Regions from separate parts of the Streptomyces sp. SYP-A7185 genome, predicted to be linked through region 1. Evidence: riboswitches for the same ligand, from Rfam matches in the RefSeq annotation. Region 1 holds a riboswitch; each other region holds the start of a gene.
What was found. A riboswitch is a leader RNA that binds a small molecule or an ion and turns the genes downstream of it on or off. The one in region 1 is predicted to bind cobalamin.
Positions count from the first base shown of each region.

Region 1 (3,262 bases):
CGGTGAAGTTCGACATCAGCGGTACGGCGCAGACGGCGACCCGCAGCACGTCGGCGCCGACCGGGGGAGCGACGACGGACTCCCGCACGGCGCCCCGCAGGGAGACGCGCAGGCCGTCCTCCTCGTCGATGCCGAGGCCGTGCCGGAACGGCAGCACGCCGAACGTGCGCCGCCCGGTGAGCTCGTGGAGCATGTCGAGCCCCGGTTCGAGCAGCGAGACGTCGCCCCGGAACTTGTTGACGAGGTACCCGGCGACCAGGCCCTGGTCCTCGGCGCTCAGCAGGGCGGTGGTCCCGAAGAAGGAGGCGAAGACGCCTCCGCGGTCGATGTCTCCCACCACGACCACGGGGAAGCGGGCGGCCCGCGCGATCCCCATGTTCACGATGTCGGTGCGGCGCAGGTTGATCTCGGCGGGGCTGCCCGCGCCTTCGCAGATCACGGCGTCATAGCTGCCCCGAAGTTCCTCCAGGCATCCCACGACGGTGGACAGCAGCGCTTCCTGCCGCCCGCCGTGGTAGCCGCGGGCGCTCATCTCTCCCACGGGCTTGCCCATGAGGACGACCTGGCTGCTGCGGTCGCTGCCCGGCTTGAGCAGCACGGGGTTCATCAGCGCGCTCGGCTCGACCCGGGCGGCCTGCGCCTGCATGGCCTGGGCCCGCCCGATCTCGGCGCCCTCGCGCGTGACGAAGGAGTTGAGGGACATGTTCTGTGCCTTGAAGGGCGCGACGGAGACCCCCTTGCGGGCCAGCCACCGGCAGATGCCGGCGGTGACGACGCTCTTCCCGGCGTCGGACGTCGTCCCGGCGACGAGCAGTCCACCGCTCATGAGGTCCTGCCTTTCCGTAGTGTGCTCACGGCCGCCGCGACGCCGAGGGCCAGCAGCCCCACCCGCCGCGACAGCTTCACGGCCCGCTCGATGTCGGCGACCTCGACGCCCCGGCCTTCCCCGTTCAGGACGGGCCGGTGCTCGACGCGCCCCGCGTACGAGAGCGTCCCCCCGAGCCGTACGCCCAACGCCCCCGCGAAGGCGGCCTCGACGGGCCCGGCGTTGGGGCTCGGATGCCGGTCGGCGTCGTCCCGCCAGGCGCGGACGGCATCCCGCGGGCGGTCCCCGGCGGCGACCGCGAGGACGGCGGTGAGTCGCGCTCCGGGCCAGCCCATGACGTCGTCGAGCCGCGCGGAAGCCCAGCCGTAGCGGCGGTACTTCACGGACTTGTGCCCGACCATGGCGTCGAGCGTGTTCACGGCCCGGAAGGCGACGAGCCCGGGCACACCGCCCAGGGCGCCCCACACCAGCGCGCCGACCACGGCGTCGGAGGTGTTCTCGGCGACGGACTCGACCACGGCCCGCGCGATGCCGTCGCGGTCCAGCGCCTGCGGGTCGCGCCCGCACAGATGCGGCAGCCGCTCGCGGGCCACCTCGATGTCCCCGGCGGCGAGCGCACCGCCGACGGCCCGCGCCTCCCGCCCCAGGGAGGTCCCGCCGACCACGGCCCAGGTGGTGGCGGCGGTCAGCGCGAGGGAGGCGGCACGTGAGTCACGTACGAGAGAGGAGACGGCGGCCGCGGCGGCGGCCGCGCCCCCGGCGCACACCACGGCGTGCAGGGCGCCCCACCCGCGGTGGTCGCGCCACAGCACACGCTCGACGGCAGCGGCGGCCCGCCCGAACGTGGCGACCGGATGCCCGCGGCGAGGGTCGCCGAGGAACAGATCACCGAGGAGGCCGGCGGCGGCGCCGTACGCGAAGTCGCGATCGGCACGCATGGCTTCAGCCGGTCGCTGTGCCGCGACGTGAGCTGACGCTCGGGAACGGGTCCGGCAACGGGCGGCCGCGCATGGCGATATGTCCTCACTCAGGGTGTCCGCGCCCTGGTTCGACGTGATCGGCGGCGAGAGTTCCTGGCTCCCGAGGAGTCAGCTCCTCGATGACAGTGGCGGGACCGCGCCGGATTCACACCGGCTTCCTCTCCTGCTGCCGTAATGGCTCCGGCAGTCCACCACGCCCACGAACGCCCGTCAACTTGCCGTTGACCTGGGACGGGAGAGTGTGCGGAGGCCCACAGAGAAAGGTGGGGTGCGGGCCGCCGAAGCGTCCCGCACCCCACCCGAAGTTCCGGTCGTCAGGCGACGATCAGGTAGATCCCGTAGGCAACGGCTGCCGCGCACAGGGCGAAGCAGGCGTACGCGCCGGTGCGTGCCGCCGCCGCGGAGCCGCCCCCGGAGGTGGTGGCGCCGGACGTGGCCGCCTCGTGCTTGGAGAGGCCGATGATGCCGAGGGTGAAGAGGCCCACCAGGGCCACCGTCACCGCGAGGCTGACTCCGAAGACGGAGCCGAGGGCTGCCCAGTCGATGTCCATGCTGACTTTTCCTTACACCGTCGCGGGCCGGGCGGGGTCCGCCACGGTGCTGTTCGGGGCCGGGATGGTGGCCTTGACGAGGTTGACGTCCATGTTCGTCACGGCCGAACCGGTGGGCGGCGGTGTGACGGCGGCGATCGCGGTGGTCACGACACCGGCGGGCTCGGCGTCGGGGCCGTTCTCGTCGTGCGTGACGTTCGTGTGGTCGACGGCGTTGCGCCGGGAGAGGACCCAGATCACGGCCGAGCCGGTCACCAGGAGCGCGGCGGTCGCCGCGACGCCCCAGGGGCCCTGCTTGGTGAGGAACTCCGCGCCCGCGCCGACCAGACCGGCGGCCGGGAGGGTGAGGCCCCAGGCGACGAACATGCGGGTCGCCGTGGACCAGCGGACCACGCCGCCCTTGCGGCCGAGGCCCGCGCCCATCACGGCGCCCGAGCAGACCTGGGTGGTGGAGAGCGAGAAGCCGATGTGCGAGGAGGCGAGGATCGCGGTCGCGGCGCTGGTCTGGGCGGCGAAGCCCTGCTGCGGCGCGAGGTCCGTCAGGCCCTTGCCCATCGTGCGGATGATGCGCCAGCCACCGAGGTACGTGCCGAGCGCGATGGCGACACCGGCCGAGACGATGACCCACATCGGGGGGTTGGCACCCGGGTTGAGGACGCCGCCGGTGATCAGGGCGAGCGTGATGATGCCCATCGTCTTCTGCGCGTCGTTCGTGCCGTGCGCCAGCGAGACGAGGCCCGCGGAGGCGATCTGACCGGTGCGGTAGCCCTTGGCGGTCGCCTTGGTGTCGGTGTTGCGCCCGATGCGGTACGTCAGGCGCGTGGCCAGCGTCGCGGCGATGCCGGCGACGAGGGGCGCGGCGATCGCGGGGATCAGGATCTTGGTGACGACGGTGCCGCCGTCGA
Region 1 is NZ_CP122310.1:2,654,854-2,658,115, reverse strand. It holds gene QBL25_RS11680 (cobyric acid synthase) at 1-826, opposite strand, end outside; gene QBL25_RS11675 (cobalamin biosynthesis protein) at 823-1,764, opposite strand; cobalamin riboswitch at 1,871-2,014, opposite strand; gene QBL25_RS11670 (hypothetical protein) at 2,121-2,357, opposite strand; gene QBL25_RS11665 (anion permease) at 2,370-3,262, opposite strand, start outside.

Region 2 (3,262 bases), 5.8 Mb from region 1:
TGGAGCCGCGTCGCCCGGTCGAAGGCCCGCACGAACGCGGTGGCCCCGAGCCCGCCGAGGGAACGCCAGGTGGCGGCCCGCGTGGTGTGGCCCAGGCGCGCGGCCTGCGCCTGCCGGATGCGGCTCATGGAGTCCAGGAGCAGGAAGCTCATCCGGTACATGACCAGGGCCACGTCGACCACCGGCGCGGGCACCCCGGCTCTCACCAGACGGGGCAGCAGGTCCGACATGGGGGTGGTGAAGGCGAACAGCAGGACGCCGAGCGAGGCCGCCGAGGTGCGCAGGAGCAGACCGCCGGCCCGTGCGGGGCCGCCGTCGGCGAGCGTGACGAACCCGTCGGGGCCGCCGAGTTGGACGATCAGGGTCAGGGCGCCGGTGACGCAGAAGCCGAGCGGTACGCGGTAGGCGCGCCACAGTTTGCCGGGCGGCACACCGGCGGGACCGAGCAGCACGGCCAGGGCGGCGACCAGGACGAGGGCCGCGCCGGGCCAGGGCGGCAGGGAGACGGCCAGGGCGGTGAGGCCGAGCCCGAGCACAGCTTTGTCCACGGGGTGGCGGCGGCGCCAGCGATTGCTGTGCGCCGCCGCGTCGATGGGCAGCACGCCGGGTCAGACCTGTTCGGCGTCGGCCCGGGTGCTCTCCCCCGCGGAGGCCTTCTGCGCGGGGGCGGTTCCCGTGAGCGTCTGCTCCGCGGGGCCCTGCTCGGCCCGTGCGATCTCCGCGCCCTGGCGGCGCCCCTTGCGCAGACCGAAGTAGTACGCGAGGACGCCGGCGCCCAGTGCCGCCTGAAGGGCGAAGAGCGCCGACTCGACCTCCCCGGAGGGGGGTTCGTACAGCGGCGAGAACCACGGCTCGTAGTCGGGCTTGATCTCGGTGATGGCGGTCTCGGCCTGGGCGTCGGCCCCGGTGAACGGCTCTTTCTCGTCGTCGCCGAGGCCGAGCGCCAGCGGCAGCACCGCGAGCGCGGCGACGATGAGGAGGAGCAGAGTGTTGATCTTCGCGTTCCGGCTCATCAGGCGCTGGCCCCCGTCTCCGTCTTGGTGTCCGTGTCCTGCTTCGGGTCCGTCTTCTTGCCCTGGAGCAGGACGCCGAGCCGCGTGAGCTCGCCCTTGCTCGACTGCACGAGCAGGCGCATCACCAGGACGGTGAGCAGGCCCTCGCTGACCGCGAGGGGGATCTGCGTGACGGCGAAGATGCCGCCGAACTTGCCGAGCGCGCCGATGAACCCGCTGCCGGGATCCGGGAACGCCAGGGCGAGCTGGACGCTGGTGACGCAGTACGTGGACAGGTCGGCGACGAACGCGCCGAAGAACACGGCGACCATGAGCGGCACGTCGAACCGCTTCAGGAGGCGGTAGACGGCGTACCCCGCCCAGGGTCCGACGATCGCCATGGAGAAGACGTTGGCGCCGAGCGTGGTGAGCCCGCCGTGGGCGAGCAGCAGCGCCTGGAACAGCAGGGTGATCGTGCCGAGCACGGCCATGATCGGCGGCCGGAACAGGATCGCGCCGAGCCCCGTGCCCGTCGGGTGCGAGCAACTGCCCGTGACGGAGGGGATCTTCAGCGCGGAAAGGACAAAAGTGAAGGCTCCGGAGGCACCCAGGAGCAGAGTGCTCTCCGGGTGTTCCTTGACTTCACGGGTGAGGGAGCGGACTCCGTGGACGACGAACGGCGCTGACGCGACACCCCAGGCGATCGCGTGCGCCGGGGGGAGGAAACCCTCGGCTATGTGCATGGCTAAGCAGACCCTCTCCAGCACCTCGTGGATGGACAACGCGCCTTGGCCGGTCTCCTGGCTGACGGGTCGTACCGACCGGACTCCGCCTTCCCGGGTGCGTGAGCACCCAGTGGCTGCCGCGAGGGCTGGAGCCGGACTTCCCGATCACAGTGGCGAGGGCCGCACCGGCATCACACCGGATTTCCCGAGCACCAAGGCGTGGTGACCCTAGTGCGCATCCGAGTTTCCTGACAACTTGTGGGCCGCTCCACCTGTGGCACGCGCGGGCGCATCCGGCCGGGGGCGTACGCCCCTGGTCAGCCCCCGTGCGTCGGCAGGTGCGCGCCCGGCACGCCCCTCGCCGCCCGGGCGGCCGCATCCTGTCCGCCGCCGGTCACCGCGAGCGTCCGCGCGGGATGGCGCGGTCCGAGGAAGACGACGAGGCCCTTGCCGTCGGGGGAGGGATGCGTCGCCTGGGTCCAGCCCTGGCGGTCGTAGAAGCGCATGGCCTGGGGCGAACGGACCGACGTCAGCAGCCAGACCCGGCCGTCGGGCGCGTCGGAGGCCATCGCGGCCAGCAGGGCCGCCCCGGTTCCGGTGCCCTGCGCGGTGGGGCGTACGGCCAGTTCGTCTATCTCCCGGGCCCCGCACAGCCATGACCGGGCGCGCCCGGGGCCCAGTCCGGCCGCCGCCTGGGGGTAGCAGCGGCCGGCGGGAAAGGGGTCGGGGGTGGTCCAGCCGGTGGCGAACCCGGTGACGTCCGTCCCCTCCAGGGCGAGCGCCGCGGTGAACCCGGGGCGCCGCACGTCGTCCCGGAGCCGGACCAAGAACGCCGCCACCCGCTCCTCGTCCTCGTGCCAGGGCGGCAGGCGGAAGGCTTCGGCGTAGACCGTGCGCAAGGCGGCGGTGTGCGCGAGCAGTTGCTCGCCCCGCAGGGACCGGACGACCGTCGCCATCAGGCGGCCTTCGCCGCCGCGGCCACCGGCCGCAGGGCCGCGTACTCCAAGGTGGCGGACGGGTCGATCGACACGTCCCACGGGGCGGGTTCGGCCCCGGCCCGTACGAGCAGGTCACCGACGGCGGCGATCATCGCGCCGTTGTCCGTGCACAGGGTCATCGGCGGGACGCGCAGCCGCACGCCGGCCGCCGCGCACCGCTCCTCGGCTAGCGATCGCACCCGTGAGTTCGCGGCGACCCCGCCGACCACGACGAGGGTGGCGACGCCGTGGTCCCGGCAGGCGGCAAGGGCCTTGCGGGTCAGGACGTCCGCGACGGCCTCCTGGAGCGAGGCAGCGCCGTCGGCCACCGGCAGTTCGCGTCCCGCGTGCCCCTCGGCCCAGCGCGCGGCGGCGGTCTTGAGCCCGGAGAAGGAGAAGGCGTAGGGGTCGTCCCCCGGCCCGGTGAGCGGGCGGGGGAAGGCCACCGCGCGCGGATCGCCGCCGCGGGCCGCGCGGTCGACGGCGGGGCCGCCCGGGTAAGGCAGGCCGAAGACGCGGGCGACCTTGTCGAAGCACTCGCCTGCCGCGTCGTCCAGGGTGTCGCCCA
Region 2 is NZ_CP122310.1:8,406,001-8,409,262, reverse strand. It holds gene cbiQ (cobalt ECF transporter T component CbiQ) at 1-602, opposite strand, end outside; gene QBL25_RS36715 (energy-coupling factor ABC transporter substrate-binding protein) at 609-1,013, opposite strand; gene QBL25_RS36710 (energy-coupling factor ABC transporter permease) at 1,013-1,735, opposite strand; cobalamin riboswitch at 1,765-1,949, opposite strand; gene QBL25_RS36705 (GNAT family N-acetyltransferase) at 2,035-2,673, opposite strand; gene tsaD (tRNA (adenosine(37)-N6)-threonylcarbamoyltransferase complex transferase subunit TsaD) at 2,673-3,262, opposite strand, start outside.
Region 2: it holds a riboswitch for cobalamin, as region 1 does, so the genes downstream of both, QBL25_RS36710 (energy-coupling factor ABC transporter permease) here and QBL25_RS11675 (cobalamin biosynthesis protein) in region 1, are expected to answer to the same signal.

Region 3 (3,262 bases), 1.2 Mb from region 1:
AGTTCGAGACGTTGACCGAGAAGCCGTCGGCCTGCTCGACGCCCGACCACTTCAGGGGCTCCCAGAGCGAGTCCGGGTTCTTCCAGCCGGCGTTGCCCGCGTCCAGGTACACCTTGGTGTTCTTCAGGGACTTGAGCTTGCCGATGGCGCCCTTGAGGAGGTCGTAACGCTCCTCGTGGAACTGCTCGGGCGTGCAGTTGTCGACCATGTGGAGCACGGCGTCCGGCTCCAGGATGACCGTGGCCCTGCGGTCGCCGATGCCCGCGGCCACCTGGTCGATGAAGGCGCGGTACTCGTTGCCGTCCGCCGCGCCGCCTTGTGAGTACTGCCCGCAGTCGCGGTGCGGGATGTTGTAGAGGACCAGCAGGGCGTCCCTGTCGGCCTTCTGCGCGGCCTCGGTGAAGCCGCGCGCCTGGTCCTCCGCGTTCTCCGGGACGATCCATTCCGCGACGGGCTGCTCGGCGATCTTCCGGATCAGCCCGGCGTCGTCCTTCTTGCCGTCCTTCTCGTACGCGGCGACCTGCTTGGCCGCGTTCCCCTCCGGGTTGACCCAGTACGGGTCGGAACCCTTGGGCTGCTGCTTGACCGGCTGTCCCGAGGATTCCTCCTCGCCCGAGCCGTCATCGGAGGAGCACCCCGACAGCAGCAGCGCAGCCCCCGCAAACGCCGCCGCGGCCTGCAACCCCCTGACCGCGATCCGATGACCGCGGCCGGTGCCTTTGTGGTACATCCACTCCCCCTTGGGTGCACTGTCCGATTCTCAATCCTGACATACGCACACCCAGGCCACGAGGCCCGCCCGGCCGCGGCGGAGACCTGTAGGAGACCTGTTACAGCCCGGCCTTCGGGGGTAGACGCAGTGGGCGGGGCGGCTCTCACGGGGAGGAGACCATGCGGGATCGCACCTCTGAACTACGGCTGGCCCACGTCCTGGTGGAGACCTCGAACACCTTGGACGACGACTTCGACCCGGAGATCTATCTCGGCCGGGTCGCGGGCCACTGCGTGGAGCTCCTCGACGCCTCCGCGGCCGGGGTGATCTTCGACGGTGCCGGCTCCCCCGCGATCGCCACCGGCGGGCACCCCCGGGATCTCGCACTCGGCCTGCTTGGCGCCCAGCACAGCGGAGGGCCCTGCGTGGAGAGCCTCGGCACGGGGCTGCCCGTGCCGCCGGTGCGGCTCGCGGAGACCGAACCCGCCGAACGGTGGCCGGACTTCACCGCCCTGGCCCGGCGCCAGGGCATCGGCGTGACGTACGCCGTCCCGCTCCGGCTGCGCAAGGCGCTGCTCGGGGCGCTCAACATCTTCGTGCCCGACACCTCCCGGAACACGCACACCGAAGCCGAGGTGCGGCTCGCGCAGGCCATCGCCGACGCCACCGCGGTGGGTCTGCACAACCACCGTGCCTACACGCAGTATCGGACCCTCGCCACCCAGCTCCAGTCCGCCCTGACCAGCCGCGTACGCATCGAACAGGCCAAAGGCATACTCGCCGAACGCTGGCACACCGGCGTGGACGAGGCCTTCGACGTACTGCGGCGGTACGCGCGCAGAGAACGCCTGGTCATGGACCTGGTGGCCACGGAAGTGATCAAGGGATCGCTCGACGACGCGACGCTGCGCGGCGGTTGGTCCGAACCAGAGTGAAGGTCATCCCGGGAACCGGCACCACCTGCGGAGATCACGGAGAGGAAGCGGATCACGACTTGGCGTCAATCCACCCCTAGGCTCCGGCGCTCATCCGTTCTAGAGTCGAGACAACGGCCCAAGCCCCCGGCCTGATCGCCCATCCCGCAACAGCGGGGTTGGCCCTTGAACCTCCCGCGCCGGCGCCGGGTTACTCCCGCAGCTCGAGCGCGCGCGGTCGAGGACCAGCCCGGTCGACGGCTCCGGGGGGAGCGGGCCGCCGACCGGGCCTGGTTGAACGGATTCAGGCAGACAGCGGTTTCCACGGACAGGCTCCGGGACCGTTGACAGTGTCCATGCGCAAATGGGACTCTCCGGACGACAAGTCCATACATCGAGGCGACGGTTGACAGGAACCCGGTGCGACGCCGGGGCGGTCCCGCCACTGTGACCGGACGCCGCGAGGGTGTGCGGAAGCCAGGAACTGAGCCGTCGTACTCCTGCTTCGGGGCGTGGAACCCCAGAAGGAGGCGCTTCGACATGGCACTGCACACCGCGGCACCGCACACCGGCACGGCGACGGCTCAGGACGCCACGGCCCGCACCCGCGACTGGCTCGTCGCGTCGGCCGCGACCGTCATCGCGCTGATCGCGCTCTACGCCCTCTTCGTCGACAACGGCTCGCTGATCTCGGCGACCGGCAGCTACCTCCACGAGTTCGCCCACGACGGCCGGCACCTCTTCGGTGCGCCGTGCCACTGACCGGGGACGGACCCGGCGCCATGCCCACCGTGCCCTCGTCGTCGTCCTCACCCGTGCTGCCCCTGCTCGGCCGGGGGCTCGTGGCAGGCGGAGCGGCGGGCCTCGCGGCCGGTCTCTTCTCCCTGCTGCTCGCCGAGCCCCTGATGGACCGGGCGATCCGCGCCGAGGAGAGACGATCCGCCGTCCAGGAGCACGCGCGGCACCACGAGGAGTTGTTCACGCGGTCGACCCAGCACGCGGGTCTGGTGGTCACCACGCTCGTCGCCGGTCTCGCCGTCGGTGTCCTCTTCGCGGTGGCCTATGCCCTGGTGCACCGCCGCGATCCGTACGCCGCCCCGTGGCCGCGCGCCGTGGCGTTCGCGGCGGCGGCCTTCCTCGCGGTCTCGCTGCTGCCCGCCCTGCGCTACCCCGCGAACCCGCCGGGCGTCGGCGACGCGGACACGGTCGGCGACCGCCAGGCCTTGTGGTGCGCGGCCCTGGTGATCGGCGTCCTCGGCATGCTTCTGGTCCGGCAGGTGTACGTACGCCTGGCCACGCGGACCGATCCGGTGCGGCAGGCCGCGGCGGCCCTCACGACGGTCGCCGTCCTCGCCGTGCTCTTCCTGCTCCCGGACAACCCCGACCCGGTCCCGGTCGACGCGGTGCTCTTGTGGGACTTCCGCGTCCTGTCGATCGCCTCGCACGCCCTGCTGTGGGCCGTGTTCGCGGCGGTCTTCGGCGGCCTGGGCCTGCGGGCGGCCCGGGAAGGGGCCAGGGGCCGCGCCGCGGGCGCGAGGGCGGCGGGAGTGCCCTCGCGCCCCGGTGCGGCCCCTACGGCCCCACCCCGGTGAGGTAGGCGGACACCACCACGTTCGCCGAGTAGGTCTTGGTCGCC
Region 3 is NZ_CP122310.1:3,877,318-3,880,579, forward strand. It holds gene QBL25_RS16950 (glycoside hydrolase family 6 protein) at 1-730, opposite strand, end outside; gene QBL25_RS16955 (GAF and ANTAR domain-containing protein) at 892-1,647, shown strand; cobalamin riboswitch at 2,013-2,135, shown strand; gene QBL25_RS16960 (CbtB-domain containing protein) at 2,167-2,388, shown strand; gene QBL25_RS16965 (CbtA family protein) at 2,409-3,218, shown strand; gene QBL25_RS16970 (class F sortase) at 3,199-3,262, opposite strand, start outside.
Region 3: it holds a riboswitch for cobalamin, as region 1 does, so the genes downstream of both, QBL25_RS16960 (CbtB-domain containing protein) here and QBL25_RS11675 (cobalamin biosynthesis protein) in region 1, are expected to answer to the same signal.